2 regions of the Streptococcus sp. P25B114 genome follow, and region 2 is predicted to be linked to the other one. Evidence: predicted binding sites of a transcription regulator. Region 2 holds the regulator's gene; the other holds the start of a gene.

Region 1 (8,055 bases), on a different contig from region 2:
TCCTACAAAAATCGTTGGGATTGGGCTAAAGGGAAACTCTTATTGAATGGTGCAATTGCCAGCCTAGCGGCACTGATTTTATATGGAGTTCTTCTGTTAATTGGGATTGATCCGGCTCATCCAATGGCAACCTTGGGATTAATCCTTTTGACCTCATGGACCTTTATGGCACTCGTTACAGCCTTGGTGGGCTGGAATAACCGGTTCGGTTCCTTTGCAAGTTTAATTATCTTGTTATTGCAACTGGGTTCAAGCGCCGGTACCTATCCAATCGAACTTAGCCCACGCTTCTTCCAAGTCATTCAGCCTTATCTTCCAATGACCTATTCTGTTTCAGGTCTTCGTCAAACCATTTCTATGGTTGGAAATAGTAGTCATCAAGTTTGGATGCTGAGCCTCTTCTTAATAGGCTTCATGGGATTCGGTCTCTTGATTTATAATCAAAAAAATGAATAATAATAAAACCAACTGCTCTATGTGAACAGTTGGTTTTTCAGTTAATTTTGGTTGGTAATTGCACTTTTATCGGGGTCGTTATGTGCGATTCGACTAGCAGCAGCGGCTGCAATTGCACAAACGATATCATCAAGAAATGTATGACAATGCTGGCCGTCTTTGCTATTGAGCTCAGAGATGATGCCGGGCTTGGACTTGTCCAGAAAGCCATAGTTGGTAAAACCGATAGTCCCGTAGAGATTGACGATGGAGAGACCGAGGATTTCATCAATTCCGTAGAGTCCTTCGTCATTCATGAGGACGGATTGAAGGGGTTGGGATACCAAGCCCTGTTCAGCCAATTTGTCTATTTCAATCCCCGTCACGATAGCATTTTGTACCTCGCGTTTTTCTAGGACGGCCTGAACATTTTCTAAACACTCCGCAAATTCCAGGTCAGGAATGTATTTGTTTTGCAGGTGCATGACCAATTCGGCAATGCGCTCGAGTGGTACGCCACGTTCGTCTAGTAGGGTTAGTGCTTGTGTTTTCATCTTATTAACGTCATTTAGTTTTTCTTTTATTACTTCGTTAGCTCGGTTTGCCTAACCCCAGTTATGCATACACCTCGCTGCCTAGTACTAAAAGTAAACTAAAAGACTTTACCTCCTTTATTCATTAGGGAATTATTTTCCTTCCAAGATTGATTGTACCGTTTGTGGCGGTGATGGTCAATTTATTTTTGCTGTCTTTATTGCCAACGGTAAGACTCTGCTTGTCGTCAGTCACCGTCACCTTTTGGTCTTTGTAAACATCCTCTGGGAAAATGCCGAATTCTTTGACGGTGCCTTCAACATGTCTTATCCAGACGTCGTGACCAACGTTCAGTACAATCTGCCTGTCATCAATATTGTCTTTGCTAATACAGAGTACGGATATATTAAGAATAAATACGAGGACACCAACAAACACCTCTTCGGTACAGACTTTATTGATGTTGATTATGCCAAAATTGGTGAAGCCCAAGGTGCCGTTGGTTACACTGTTCGTCGGATTGAAGAAATGGACGAAGTCATGCGCAAGGCGGTTGAGGACAATAAAAACGGTAAAACGGTCGTCATTGATGCCAAAATTACCAAAGAACGTCCAATACCTGTAGAGTCCATGAAGTTGGACCCAGCTCTCGCTTCTGAAGAAGAAATCGCAGCCTTCAAAGAACGCTACGAAGCAGAAGAATTGGTGCCATTCCGCATCTTCTTGGAAGAAGAAGGCTTGGAAAGTCACACTGTTAAAAAATAAAGAAGAACAAGACGGCTTTTAGCACGATTAAGAAAGATTTTAGATGAAGAGCTTGGCTTAGTTGCCTGGCTCTTTTTGTTGCTCAATTAAATGTCCAGCCAGAAATAATTTGTCCTTCTTTACTATTTCAAAAATTTTTTAAAAAACTTGTGAAAAATTTAACAAAAAGACTTTACAAAACAAAAAACTTAGTGTACAATAACATTGTGAAAAAGTTAACAAAATGATTAACGGAATTTTTGGAGGAATATCATGGCTGATAAAAAAGTAGTATCACCAGAAGAAAAATTGGCAGAAGCTCGTGCACACGTTGATGAGCTTGTACAAAAAGGGCTTGTGGCTCTGGAAGAATTTCGTCTTCTCAATCAAGAGCAGGTTGACTACATCGTTGCGAAAGCGTCAGTAGCTGCCTTGGATCAACACGGCGTCTTGGCTATGCATGCCCATGAAGAAACTGGTCGCGGTGTCTTTGAAGACAAGGCGACTAAAAACCTCTTCGCCTGCGAACACGTTGTGAACAACATGCGTGGTGTCAAAACTGTTGGCGTGATTGAAGACGACGAAGTAACTGGTTTGACCTTGATTGCTGAGCCAGTGGGGGTTATCTGTGGGGTTACTCCAACAACCAACCCAACTTCAACAGCCATCTTCAAATCATTGATTGCTCTTAAAACACGTAACCCAATCGTCTTTGCCTTCCACCCATCTGCACAAGAATCATCAGCACACGCGGCCCGTGTTGTCTATGAAGCAGCTGTAGCAGCAGGTGCACCTGAAAACTGTATCCAATGGATTACAAAACCATCGATGGAAGCAACTTCAGAGTTGATGAAGCACGACGGTATCGCAACAATTCTTGCGACAGGTGGTAACGCAATGGTGCGTGCAGCTTACTCTTGCGGCAAACCAGCACTTGGAGTAGGTGCGGGTAACGTTCCTGCCTATGTTGAAAAATCAGCAAACATCCGTCAAGCTGCTCATGATATCGTCATGTCTAAGTCATTTGACAACGGTATGGTGTGTGCTTCTGAACAAGCGGTTATCGTGGATAAAGACATCTATGATGAATTCGTGGCAGAATTCAAATCATACCACACTTACTTTGTCAATAAAAAAGAAAAAGCCCTTCTGGAAGAATTCTGCTTTGGCGTGAAGGCTAACAGCAAAAACTGTGCAGAAGGAAAATTGAATGCGGACATCGTAGGTCGTCCAGCTGCATGGATTGCAGAGCAAGCTGGCTTCAAAGTACCAGAAGGGACCAACATCTTGGCGGCTGAAGTGGCTGAAATCGGTGAAAAAGAGCCATTGACACGTGAAAAATTGTCACCAGTTATCGCTGTCTTGAAAGTAGAAGGTCGTGAAGAAGGTCTGGAAGCAGCACGTCAAATGGTTGAATTCCATGGTCTTGGACACTCAGCAGCTATCCACACAGCGGATGCAGATTTGGCAAAAGAGTTCGGTACGCGTGTAAAAGCTATCCGTGTTATCTGGAACTCTCCATCAACCTTCGGTGGTATTGGTGATGTTTACAATTCCTTCCTTCCATCTCTTACCTTGGGATGTGGTTCTTATGGACGCAACTCTGTGAGTGACAACGTAAGTGCCCTTAACTTGCTCAACATCAAGAAAGTAGGAAGACGGAGAAATAACATGCAGTGGTTTAAAGTTCCATCAAAAATTTACTTTGAACGTGATTCTATTCAATACTTGCAAGTAATGGCAAATGTTGAGAAAGTCATGATTGTAGCCGATGAAGTCGTTGTGAAACTTGGATTTGTTCAACGTGTGATTGAGCAGTTGCAACTTCGCTCAAACAAAGTCATGTACACCGTCTTCTCAGATATTGAACCAGATCCAGATATCACAACAGTTGAACGCGGTGCAGAAGCAATGAAAGCCTTCAAACCAGATACAATCATCGCAATCGGTGGTGGTTCTGTAATGGATGCTGCGAAAATCATGTGGCTCTTCTACGAGCAACCACAAGTGGACTTCCGTGACCTTGTTCAAAAATTCATGGACATCCGCAAACGTGCATTCAAATTCCCAGAATTGGGTGAAAAAGCTAAGTACGTAGGTATCCCAACTACATCTGGTACCGGTTCAGAAGTTACGCCATTTGCCGTTATTTCTGATAAGAAAAACAACCGTAAATACCCACTTGCTGACTACTCATTGACACCAACCATTGCCATTGTTGACCCAGCATTTGTTATGAGTGTGCCTGACTTTGTAGCAGCAGATACAGGTATGGACGTTTTGACCCACGCAACAGAAGCATACGTGTCAACCGTTGCCAATGATTACACAGACGGTTTGGCTCTTCAAGCTATCAAGTTGGTCTTTGAAAACCTTGAAAAATCTGTAAAAGAAGCAGATTGGGAATCTCGTGAGAAAATGCATAACGCATCAACAATGGCAGGTATGGCCTTCGCCAACGCCTTCCTAGGTATTTCTCACTCAATGGCCCACAAACTTGGTGGACGCTTCCACACTGTTCACGGTCGTACCAACGCTATCTTGCTTCCATACGTTATCCGTTACAACGGTACTCGTCCAGCTAAGACCGCTACATGGCCTAAGTACAACTACTACCGTGCAGATGAGAAGTACCAAGACATCGCGAAAATGCTCGGACTTCCAGCTTCAACACCAGAAGAAGGTGTAGCATCTTACGCGAAAGCAGTCTATGAACTCGGCGAACGCTTGGGTATCAAGATGAACTTGAAAGACCAAGGTGTTGACGAGAAAGAACTCAAAGAATACTCTCGTGAATTGGCCCTTCTTGCTTATGAAGACCAATGTACACCTGCCAACCCACGTCTGGCGATGGTTGACCATATGCAGGAAATCATTGAAGATGCTTACTATGGTTACAAAGAACGTCCAGGACGTCTCAAGTAATGATTTTCGTCACGATTCGTCGTTAAAGCTCCCTGCTTAACTTCAGTTATGCCTGCGTCGCTTTGCCTAGACTCGTTTAGAAAATCATGACTTGATGATTTGGGATATCTTCGTTGTTGACTAGGTGAACTTGAATTCAACCGTCACCTTCGCCGCCTAGATTCTCTTAGGAAAAACTGATTTCAAAACTGAATAGGCTTAGTCTTCGTCTATCTGCCTAGAAAGACTTAGGGCTAGAACGGTTTCGGTAATCTATCTAGGTTCGTTTAGAAAATCGTTCCTCAACAACCGTTGTATAAACAAATGGACCAGCCTCCAAAACTTTCTCAAACACCAGTTTACACAAGGTAGGCTGGTGTTTTTGGTTATTGAGGAAATATTTATATTATGATATACTAAAATAAAAACAAGGAGGCCTCCTATGGCAGAATTAACCCCTTTAGCCTGGACTTTTGTCCGTGAATGTCCAGTGCCAGCTGATGTTTTTGAGATTTTATTGCCGGGTGAGGAGCCCAAGGCTGCCTATGCAACCATACGAGACAGTGCTATTTTTACCAATCGTCGCTTGATTGTCCGTGATGCACAGGGGCTAACGGGTAAAAAAGTAGAGATGTACTCGCTCCCTTACAGTTCTATCAATATGTGGTCAACGGAAAATGCAGGAAAATTCCTAGATTTCAATGCGGAAGTTGAACTCTGGACTAGGGCAGGTCATATCAAGATAAATCTGAAAAAAGGAATTGATATCAGACGCTTTGACCGCTTGATTGCGGAAGCCATTTTATAAGGCAGGATAGGAGGGGGAAGGATATGAAGAAGCAACTTGGTTTTATTTTAATTGCCGTAGCTTGTCTTGGGGCACTTTATCTTTTATTTGCTGGGGACTGGCTGCTGGCTGTTAAAGATGGTATCGATTTTGACACGCTCAGCAGCCTTCGACTTTTGAGAGGGCTAGCCTATCTGTCCCTCCTCAACTGGTCTTTCTTCGGAGGCTTGGCCTTGTTGAAGGACAAATAAAGCCTGAAAACCGAACCGCTGTTCGGTTTTTTCTCAAATCTTTCCAATTTTCTGTCAATTTATGGTAGAATAGGGGAAATAGATTTTTAGAGGATATTCGCCCATGACTTTAGTTTACCAATCCACCCGAGATGCTAACAACCGTGTTTCTGCCAGCCAGGCTATCTTGCAGGGCTTGGCGACAGACGGTGGTCTCTTTACACCGCTTTCTGCACCAGCAGTTGACTTGAATTTTGACCAGCTCAAGGACGCTTCCTACCAAGAAGTGGCGAAGCTGATTTTGTCTGCCTTCCTAGATGATTTCACGGCAGATGAGCTGGATTACTGTATCACCAATGCCTACGACAGCAAGTTTGATACGCCAGATATTGCCCCAGTGGTAAAACTAAAGGGCCAATACAACCTGGAGCTCTTCCGTGGTTCGACCATTGCCTTTAAGGATATGGCTCTGTCTATCCTGCCTTATCTGATGACGACAGCCGCCAAAAAGCATGGTCTGGAAAATGAAATTGTCATCCTGACCGCGACTTCTGGCGATACTGGGAAGGCGGCCATGGCAGGTTTTGCGGATGTGCCTGGCACCCGTATCGTGGTCTTTTATCCACGTGACGGTGTTTCCAAGGTGCAAGAACTACAGATGACGACCCAGACTGGTGATAATACTCATGTTGTAGCTATTGACGGTAATTTTGATGATGCCCAAACAGCGGTCAAATACATGTTCAACGATGTGGATTTGCGTGAAAAATTGACCGCTAAGAAACTACAATTTTCATCAGCCAACTCTATGAACATCGGCCGTCTGGTGCCTCAGATTGTCTACTATGTCTACGCCTACGCTCAGCTGGTCAAGACTGGCGAGATTACGGCTGGCGACAAGGTCAACTTTACTGTACCGACTGGTAACTTCGGAAACATCCTGGCTGCCTACTATGCCCAGCAAATTGGCCTTCCGATTAATAAACTGATTTGTGCATCCAACGACAACAATGTCCTGACCGATTTCTTCACGACCGGCGTTTACGACAAGAAACGCACCTTCCGCGTGACGACTAGCCCGTCCATGGACATCCTGGTATCGTCTAACTTGGAGCGCCTGATTTTCCATCTCTTTGGAAATGATGCAGCAAAAACAGCTGAACTTATGGATCGTTTGGCGACAGATGGCCAGTATGACATCCAAGGGGCTGACGCGTCTATCCTATCTCTCTTTGATGCCGCCTTTGCGACGGAAGAGGAAACAGCGACGGAAATCAAGCGTGTTTATGAAGAGTCAGACTATATCGAGGACCCACACACGGCTGTTGCCTCCGCTGTCTATAAGAAGTATGTGGAGAAAACAGGCGACCAGACACCGACAGTTATCGCCTCTACAGCTAGTCCTTACAAGTTCCCAGTTGTGGCAGTCCAGTCTGTGACAGGGGAAACAGGTCTATCAGACTTTGAGGCGCTGGCTAAACTCCATGAAATTTCAGGTGTAGCCCTGCCACCAGCTGTGGATGGTTTGGAAACGGCACCTGTCCGCCACAATACCGTCGTTGCGGCAGCGGATATGCAGGTCGAAGTCGAGCGTTATTTGGGAGTATAATTGGAATATTCAAGGAGTGGGCAAAAGCCTAGACTCGCTTTTTATAGTTCATGTCAACATCTCAGCGCAGTGGTTGATTGGCTTTCACAGTTTGGGGAACTGTGAAAGGTTGGAAATAAGGATTGCGTAGCAAACCTCATTTCGTTCGCGTTTTACGCTCCGAATCAGACCTAATGAATGATGCGAACTTTGTTCGCTCTATTTTCAATCTCCAAAGGTTCCCCAAACCGTTGGAGCTGTGCGGGGGTGGGCAGACGAACTCTTCTTAGCTTTGTCGAGTTCTTGCCCACTCCCTTTTTCTATGTCTTATGAAAAAAATTTATAAAGAAATAATCTCTATTGCCCTACCTGCCATGGGAGAAAATGTCCTGCAGATGCTGATGGGAATGGTAGATTCCTACCTGGTGGCAGGTCTGGGGATGGTTGCCCTGTCAGGTGTTTCCGTCGCCAACAATATTCTGGCTATTTACCAGGCCCTTTTCATCGCCCTGGCTGCTGCTATTTCTGCACGTCTGGCCCAATCCAGCAACCAAGGTGAGCAAGTGGTCGGAACCAGGATGACGGAAAGTCTCAAATTGACCCTACTTGTCAGCGGTATTTTGGGTTTAGTCGCTATTTTGGCAGGCCCTAGCTTGCTGGCTCTATTGGGAGTAGAGGCAGCGGTCGTAGAAACGGGCGGTCTCTATTTGATCCTAGTCGGCGGTGCTGTCGTTTTTCTAGGTCTTATGACCAGCCTCAGCGCCATTCTCAGGTCTCTTGGTAGGCCTGCCCTCCCCATGTATGTCAGCCTCTTGAGCAATCTCCTCAACATC
Region 2 (8,055 bases):
TCTTCCTGGTTAAGGTTATTTACAATAAAGGTCAGACAGATAGTATTCGTCAATCATTTGGTAAATTCTCTTTCCCAGTGTTGGCAGATATTCCGGTCTTGGGGGACCTCCTCTTCAAGAACACCAGTTTGATGGGCTATGTCGCGATTGCAACAGCCTTCCTATCTTGGTTTGTCCTGTATAAAACGAAATTCGGTTTGCGTCTCCGTTCAGTTGGTGAGCACCCACAAGCGGCTGATACACTGGGGATTAACGTTTATGCTATGCGTTACGCGGGTGTATTGATTGCCGGTTTCCTTGGCGGTGTTGGAGGAGCAGTAAGTGCTCAATCGGTAAACATCAATTTTTCAGCGACAACCATCGTTGGTTCAGGTTTCATTGCCCTGGCCGCTGTTATCTTTGGTAAATGGAATCCGCTTGGTGCTATGTTAGCCAGTCTCTTCTTTGGTTTGTCACAAAGTTTGGCGGTTATCGGTAGCCAGTTGCCAGGCTTGAAAGATATTCCGACCGTTTACCTACAAATTGCACCTTACTTGATTACCGTTATTGCCCTATCTGCCTTCTTTGGTAAAGCTGTGGCACCAAAAGCCGATGGTATCAACTATATCAAATCAAAATAGCTATACAAAGAACCCTCAGTATTTGTTGAGGGTTCTGCCTTTTGAAAGGAGATTTATGCGTCGGTTAGTATTAAATATTGCCATGAGTTTAGACGGCTACATCGCCAGAACGGATGGTTCTTACGATTGGATACAAGGGCATAGAACAACTGACTATGATACGAGCCTGCAGTTTGATAATGAAGCTTTTTTCAAATCGTGTGATACGGTTATTATGGGCAGAAAATCACTAGAAGATTGTCCTCTGGAAATGATTGCCGGATATGAGGAGAAGGAGTTTATCATTGCTAGTCGCCATCAACAGCCCAGCTATGACAATGTCCGCTTTGTTTCAAATATTGTTGATGTAATCAAAAAGTTGAAAGGAGAAGATGGTTCAGATATCTGGTTGTTTGGTGGCGCTCAACTCGTTCAAATTTGTCTTAAGGAAAGATTGATTGATCATTTTATTATCGGGATTATACCAACTATTTTAGGAAATGGCATTCGTCTCTTTGATTTTTTAGCAGAAGAGCAGACATTGACTTTGGTCGAATCAACTGTGACAGATGGCATCGCCATGCTCCGCTATGATGTGCGAGATAAATAAAAGATGAGCTAAATCAACTCATCTTTTTTATCTTAGTTTTTGATTGCAGCTGCGATTTCAGGGTTAGCAAATGCGTCGTCCATGATATCTTTCAACTGTTTTGCAGAAGCTTGCATTTTTTGCAATTCAGCTTCGTTCAATGGGATGTTTACTGGACGAACGATACCATGTGCGCCGATGATAGCTGGTTGACCGATGAAGACATCTTCAACACCTTCGTATTGACCAGCTTGGTAAACTGACAATGGAAGTACAGCATTTTCATCATCAAAGATTGCTTTAGTGATACGGGCAAGGGCAACACCGATACCGTAGTAAGTAGCACCTTTTTTATTGATGATTGAGTAAGCAGCATCACGAACGGATACAAACAAGTCAACAAGACCTTGCTCATCGATATCGCGGTTGTCTTGCAACCAGTCGTACAATTTCACACCAGCAACGTTAGCGTGTGACCACACAGCGAACTCAGAGTCACCGTGCTCACCCATGATGTAGGCGTGGACGGAACGAGCGTCGATACCAATCTTATCAGCCAATGCTTGACGGAAACGAGCTGAGTCAAGTGAAGTACCTGAACCGATAACGCGCTCTTTAGGGAAGCCTGAGAATTTCCAAGTTGAGTAAGTCAAGATATCAACTGGGTTAGCAGCGACGAGGAAGATACCGTCGAAACCAGACTTAACGATTTCAGAAACGATTTGTTGGTTGATACGGAGGTTTTTCTCTACCAATTCAAGGCGAGTTTCACCTGGTTTTTGTGGCAAACCTGCTGTCAAGACAACAAGGTCAGCATCGTGAGCATCAGAGTACTCAGCAGAATAAATTTTCTTTGGTGAAGTGAAGGCCAAAGCGTGGCTCAAATCTTCCGCGTCACCTTGTGTACGGTCCTTATTGATATCAATGATACCCAATTCTTGACCAATACCTTGGTTGACAAGGGCATAAGCATAAGCTGAACCTACGGCACCATCACCGACAAGGATCACTTTTTTGTGTTGTTTAGTTGCAGTCATCTTCTAAACATCTCCTTAGTTTTATTTAGGGGGCATGTTGTCCCCTGACCACATTCCATTCTAGCACTTTTCCTGTGGTTTGTCACTTGGAAATAGGGACTTGAAAATGTTTACATAGCAATTCCCAAGTCAGAAAAGAGCCCCAGAATATGGTATAATAGTAGTAAGAATGCAGTTGAAATGAGGCATAGAATGCAAGATAAAAACTTAGTGACGGTGAATCTGACCAACGAAATGAAAAGCTCATTCATTGACTATGCGATGAGTGTCATTGTTTCTCGTGCACTGCCAGATGTGCGTGACGGTCTTAAGCCGGTTCATCGCCGTATTTTGTATGGAATGAATGAATTGGGAATCACTCCTGACAAGCCCCATAAGAAATCTGCCCGTATCACGGGTGATGTTATGGGTAAATACCATCCGCATGGGGATGCTGCCATCTATGAGGCCATGGTCCGTATGGCCCAGTGGTGGAGCTATCGTCACATGCTGGTTGATGGTCACGGGAACTTTGGTTCCATGGACGGGGACGGTGCCGCTGCCCAGCGTTACACTGAAGCTCGGATGAGCAAGATTGCGCTAGAAATGCTGCGCGATATTAACAAAAATACCGTTAATTTCGCGGACAACTATGATTCCAGCGAGCGTGAGCCAGAGGTATTGCCAGCACGATTCCCCAACCTTTTGGTCAACGGGACGACAGGTATCGCCGTTGGTATGGCGACCAATATTCCGCCGCATAATCTGGGTGAAACCATTGACGCGGTCAAGCTGGTTATGGACAATCCAGAAGTCACCACTCGTGAAATTATGGAGGTTTTACCGGGGCCTGACTTTCCAACGGGAGCCCTGGTTATGGGTAAATCAGGTATTCACCGTGCTTACGAGACTGGTAAGGGATCGATTACCCTGCGCTCGCGCACGGAGATTGAAGAATATGGCAATGGCCGTGAGCGGATTGTCGTAACGGAATTTCCTTATATGGTCAATAAATCCAAGGTTCAAGAACATATCGTTCGCTTGGTGCAGGAAAAACGGATTGATGGTATTACCGCGGTCCGTGATGAGTCCAACCGTGAGGGTGTTCGATTCGTCATTGAGGTGCGTCGTGATGCCTCTGCCAACGTGATTTTGAACAATCTCTTCAAGCAGACCCAGCTCCAAACCAACTTTAGTTTCAACATGTTGGCTATTCAAAATGGTGTTCCGAAAATCCTTTCTGTTCGTCAGATTTTGGAATCCTATATCGAGCATCAAAAAGAAGTAGTAACCCGTCGGACCCAGTTTGACAAGGAGAAGGCTGAGGCACGTGCCCATATTTTAGAAGGCTTGCTGATTGCGCTGGATCATATTGACGAGGTTATTCGTATCATCCGCAATTCGGAAACGGATGCTATTGCCCAAGCAGAATTGATGGCCAAATTCAATCTTTCAGAGCGTCAGAGCCAGGCTATTCTGGATATGCGTCTCCGTCGTCTGACAGGATTGGAACGTGATAAGATTCAGTCTGAATATGATGAATTGATAGCTTTGATTGCTGATTTGGCGGATATTTTGGCCAAGCCAGAGCGTGTGATTCTCATCATCAAGGAAGAGCTGGACGAAGTGAAGCGCAAGTATGCGGATGAACGTCGGACAGAATTGATGGTCGGTGAGGTCTTGTCACTAGAAGACGAGGACTTGATTGAAGAGGCAGATGTCTTGATTACCTTGTCAAACCAGGGCTATATCAAGCGTTTGGCCCAGGATGAATTCCACGCTCAGAAACGTGGTGGACGCGGTGTTCAGGGGACAGGTGTCAAGGACGACGACTTTGTCCGTGAACTGGTGTCAACCAGCACCCATGACCGTCTGCTCTTCTTTACCAACAAAGGCCGTGTTTACCGTCTGAAAGGTTACGAAATTCCTGAATACGGTCGGACCGCCAAGGGCTTGCCAGTGGTCAATCTCCTCAAACTGGAGGAAAATGAGTCCATCCAGACCATTATCAATGTGACCAAGGAGCAGGAAGATGGCCATTATCTCTTCTTTGCGACTCGTCAGGGGATTGTCAAACGTACCAGCGTGTCCGAATTTGGCAATATCCGTCAAAATGGTCTCAAGGCTCTGAATTTGAAAGAAGATGATGAACTCATCAATGTTTTCTTGACAGATGGTCAGGCAGACGTCATTATGGGAACCAAGTTTGGCTATAGTGTACGCTTTACGGAGACAGCTGTCCGCGGTATGAGCCGTATTGCAACGGGTGTCAAAGGGATTACCCTGCGAGACGGTGACCAGGTGGTCGGAGCGACCATGATTTCCGATGACCAGGAAGTTCTGGTGCTATCCGAGAAGGGCTTTGGCAAACGGACGCCTGCGAGTGAGTATCCGACAAAAGGTCGTGGTGGTAAGGGAATTATCACCATGAAAGTGGCAGAAAAGAATGGTCCATTGGCTGGATTGATTACGGTGTCAGGTACTGAGGACATCATGGTGATTACAGATACAGGTGTCATTATTCGGACCAGCGTTGCCAATATTTCGCAAACAGGTCGTTCGACTATGGGTGTCAAGGTAATGAAACTGGATCAGGAAGCGAAAATCATGACCTTTGCACTGGTTGATGCCGCAGAAGGCGAAGAAAATACGGAAGAAGAGGATAAGTAATGACAAAGGATAAGAAAAGGAAAGCAAGACGGGGGTCATGGTTGAGAAATCTTGCAGTGGGTCTCCTAATGCTCATCTCGCTAGCCTTGATTTTCAACACATCTATCCGCAATATGATGATTGCCTGGAACAGTAATAAGTATCAGGTAACCAAAGTATCCAAGGAAGAAATTGCTAGCAATAAAGAGGTGGACACTACATTTGATTTTGCTCAAGTAGAATCTATCTCTACGGAAGCAGTTATGAAGGCCCAGTGGGAAGCGCAGCAGCTGCCAGTTATTGGAGGGATTGCTATCCCAGATTTGAAGATTAACTTGCCAATTTTTAAAGGTCTTTCAAACGTTGCCCTCATGTATGGAGCGGGCACCATGAAAGAAACGCAAGAAATGGGTAAAGGCAACTATTCGCTAGCCAGCCACCATATTTTTGGTATGGCTGGAGCCAGTGAAACTCTCTTTTCTCCTCTTGAAAATGCCAAAGAGGGGATGAAGATTTATTTGACTGACAAGGAAAACGTCTATGTTTATAATGTGAAAAGTGTTCAGTCAGTGACGCCTGATAGTGTCTATGTCATCGATGATGTTGAAGGGCAAAATGAGATTACGCTGGTTACCTGTGAAGACTTGGCTGCCACCATGCGGACCATTGTTAAGGGCGACTTAGAAGAAGTGATTCCTTATGACCAGGCTGATGGTGAAACACTCAAATACTTTGAACAAACATATAATCAGGTTCAACTATAAATTGATTTGTCAAAAGGGTAGAATTTCTATCCTTTTTTCAATTTTTTTACGAACAGATAGGTGAGGAGGATTTTATGTATCAAATTGATTTTAAGGAAGAAGCACTGATGCCCCGTGAACGCTTGTTAGAATTGGGGCCGGAACGCCTGAGTAACCAGGAACTCCTGGCTATTTTCATCCGTACGGGTACAAAAAAGGAGCCGGTTTCTATCTTGTCCAACAATCTACACAATCAGCTGGAAAATCTGGCGGCTCTAAGGGATTTGTCTATTGAGGAATTGCAGAGCTTGACTGGGATTGGTCGGGTCAAGGCGATTGAGATAAAGGCCATGATTGAGCTTGGTAAGCGCATCAATCAGTCTGAGATTTTGCTCAACGATCGTATTTTGGGTAGTGAAAAACTGGGGCGTAAAATGATTCAGGAGATTGGACAGCAGAAGCAGGAGCATCTGGTCGCCATCTATCTCAACACTCAGAATCAGGTCATCCACCAAAAAACAGTCTTTATCGGCAGTGTCAATCGCAGTATTGCAGAGCCCAGGGAGATTTTGCACTATGCAGTCAAGTGTATGGCGACCTCGATTATCATCGTTCACAATCATCCGTCAGGCTCTGTACAGCCGAGTAAAAACGATTTGCTCTTTACTGAAAATTTGAAGAATTCTTGTGAGACTTTGGGTCTGGTTCTCTTGGATCATCTGATTGTCGGGCAGAAGGACTATTATTCTTTCAGGGAAGAGAGTGAATTATTTTAGTATCAAAAAACAGGGCTAGTCGAAACTAACCCTGTTTTGCTCTCTTATTCGCCTTTTCTCATAAAATACAGGAGTGTTTGCAGTTCGCTGGTCAAATCCACATATTGGACAACCACATCTTTTGGTACAGAGAGGTTAACTGGTGAGAAGCTGAGGATTCCTTTGACACCGGACTCAACTAGCACATCAGCTACTTCCTGGGCTTTAACACTTGGGACGGTCAAGATGGCAGTTTGTGAATCAGCTTCGGCAATCCGTTCCTTCAATTCAGAAATGGCATAGATTGGAATAGATTCATCAACTGTGCCCACAGCTGGATTATCATCTGCTTCAAAAGCCATAACAATCTTCATTTTGTTTCGCTCGTGGAACTTATAGTGGAGTAGGGCACGTCCCATGTTACCAACCCCTATGAGCATAACGTTGGTGATGGAATTGTCATTTAAAATTTCAGCAAAAAATTCCATCAATTTTTGGACGTCATAGCCAAAACCACGGCGACCTAGTTCACCGAAATAAGAAAAATCACGGCGGACAGTTGCAGAGTCAATTCCGATAGCTTCTGCAATATCTTTTGAGCTAGCCTTTTCAATATTGCTAGCGTGGAATCGCTTGAAAATGCGGTAATATAAGGAAAGTCGCTTGGCCGTGGCCCGGGGGATGTCAGTGTTTTTAATGTTCTTCACTCTTTTCTCCTTCTAGCTGTAGGACACCGGTTACTGGTCAAATAGATTTCACAATCTTTTGTAAATCGTATCAAAACTTTGCAAGGGATTGCAAAATCGATAACATCACTATCAGCTTGTTTGTTAGTTCACTTCTTTCTTATATTTTAGTCTATGTTTGTGAAAAAATCAACAGATTGATTTGAAAAAAAGACCAAACAACTTGGTCTTTCTATAGGGTTTGAAAATAGCGATAGAGATCTCCGACGGTGCCTTGGAAGTCAAGAGCTTGTCCGTCCTTGAGAATGCGGGTAACAGGGTAATAATCTGGTAGGGTGACACAGCCTGCAAAGGCCAATTTAGCCTCATCCAGATTATCAAATTGTTGAACTCGTTCTAGTTTGTAGGCATCAGTGTAGTAGATTTCAATCATCTTAGGCCTCTTTTGTAAATATATCTCGGTCGACCAGGCTATCCATGAGGAAGTAGAATTTTTCCTGAATAACTGGATTGCTGCCTGGTTTAAAAATGTTAATCAAACGAAGACCAGACTTGTCTGTGATGTTGATTTTGAAACCAGTCAAATCTTGGTTGATGATAATTTTCAAGAGGAAACCTTGCCCAGAATTGGGAACTTCTTCTAGTAGGCGTTCCAGCTGATAGTGACCAGCCTTGGTTTGCTCAAAGGTATTGTCACGCAGGGTGTATTTTTTGATACCCGAGCTGATATGATAGGTAAACTTACAATCTTTTAAGCGTACAGTTTTTTCAAATGCCATTTTATCCTCCTATTATCTTGTGTAATTCAGTGATGAGTGCATCAATATCAGCAGTCGTATTGCTTTCTGAGAAACTGATGCGGATGGATTCTTTCAGTCGTGGAGAATCTTTTCCATACATAGCCTCAAGGACATGACTGTTTTGTACAACACCTGCTGTGCAGGCAGAACCACTTGAAACTGCGATTCCGGCTAGATCTAGGCGCATGAGTACCTGCTCATTGAGTTGACCAGGAAAG

The links. Region 2 encodes Rex, which represses fermentation and respiration genes when NADH is low (regulators of the CRP and FNR family bind a similar motif). Its sites were predicted from a motif close to TTGTGAANTANTTCACAA; they were not measured.
Region 1: the regulator Rex is predicted to act here: its motif matches at 1,882-1,899, upstream of adhE (bifunctional acetaldehyde-CoA/alcohol dehydrogenase).

Annotation. Positions count from the first base shown of each region.
Region 1 is NZ_JBRKNW010000017.1:22,222-30,276, forward strand. It holds gene ACVC7T_RS08620 (YhgE/Pip family protein) at 1-456, shown strand, start outside; gene ACVC7T_RS08625 (phosphatidylglycerophosphatase A family protein) at 498-989, opposite strand; partial or broken gene ACVC7T_RS08630 (thiamine pyrophosphate-dependent enzyme) at 1,276-1,734, shown strand; gene adhE (bifunctional acetaldehyde-CoA/alcohol dehydrogenase) at 1,987-4,638, shown strand; gene ACVC7T_RS08640 (PH domain-containing protein) at 5,060-5,425, shown strand; gene ACVC7T_RS08645 (hypothetical protein) at 5,449-5,655, shown strand; gene thrC (threonine synthase) at 5,759-7,243, shown strand; gene ACVC7T_RS08655 (MATE family efflux transporter) at 7,552-8,055, shown strand, end outside.
Region 2 is NZ_JBRKNW010000016.1:27,257-35,311, forward strand. It holds gene ACVC7T_RS08405 (ABC transporter permease) at 1-620, shown strand, start outside; gene ACVC7T_RS08410 (dihydrofolate reductase family protein) at 676-1,209, shown strand; gene ACVC7T_RS08415 (L-lactate dehydrogenase) at 1,242-2,225, opposite strand; gene gyrA (DNA gyrase subunit A) at 2,418-4,874, shown strand; gene ACVC7T_RS08425 (class A sortase) at 4,874-5,617, shown strand; gene radC (RadC family protein) at 5,692-6,372, shown strand; gene ACVC7T_RS08435 (redox-sensing transcriptional repressor Rex) at 6,417-7,058, opposite strand; gene ACVC7T_RS08440 (DUF4649 family protein) at 7,270-7,470, opposite strand; gene ACVC7T_RS08445 (DUF1831 domain-containing protein) at 7,472-7,816, opposite strand; gene ACVC7T_RS08450 (cysteine desulfurase family protein) at 7,818-8,055, opposite strand, start outside.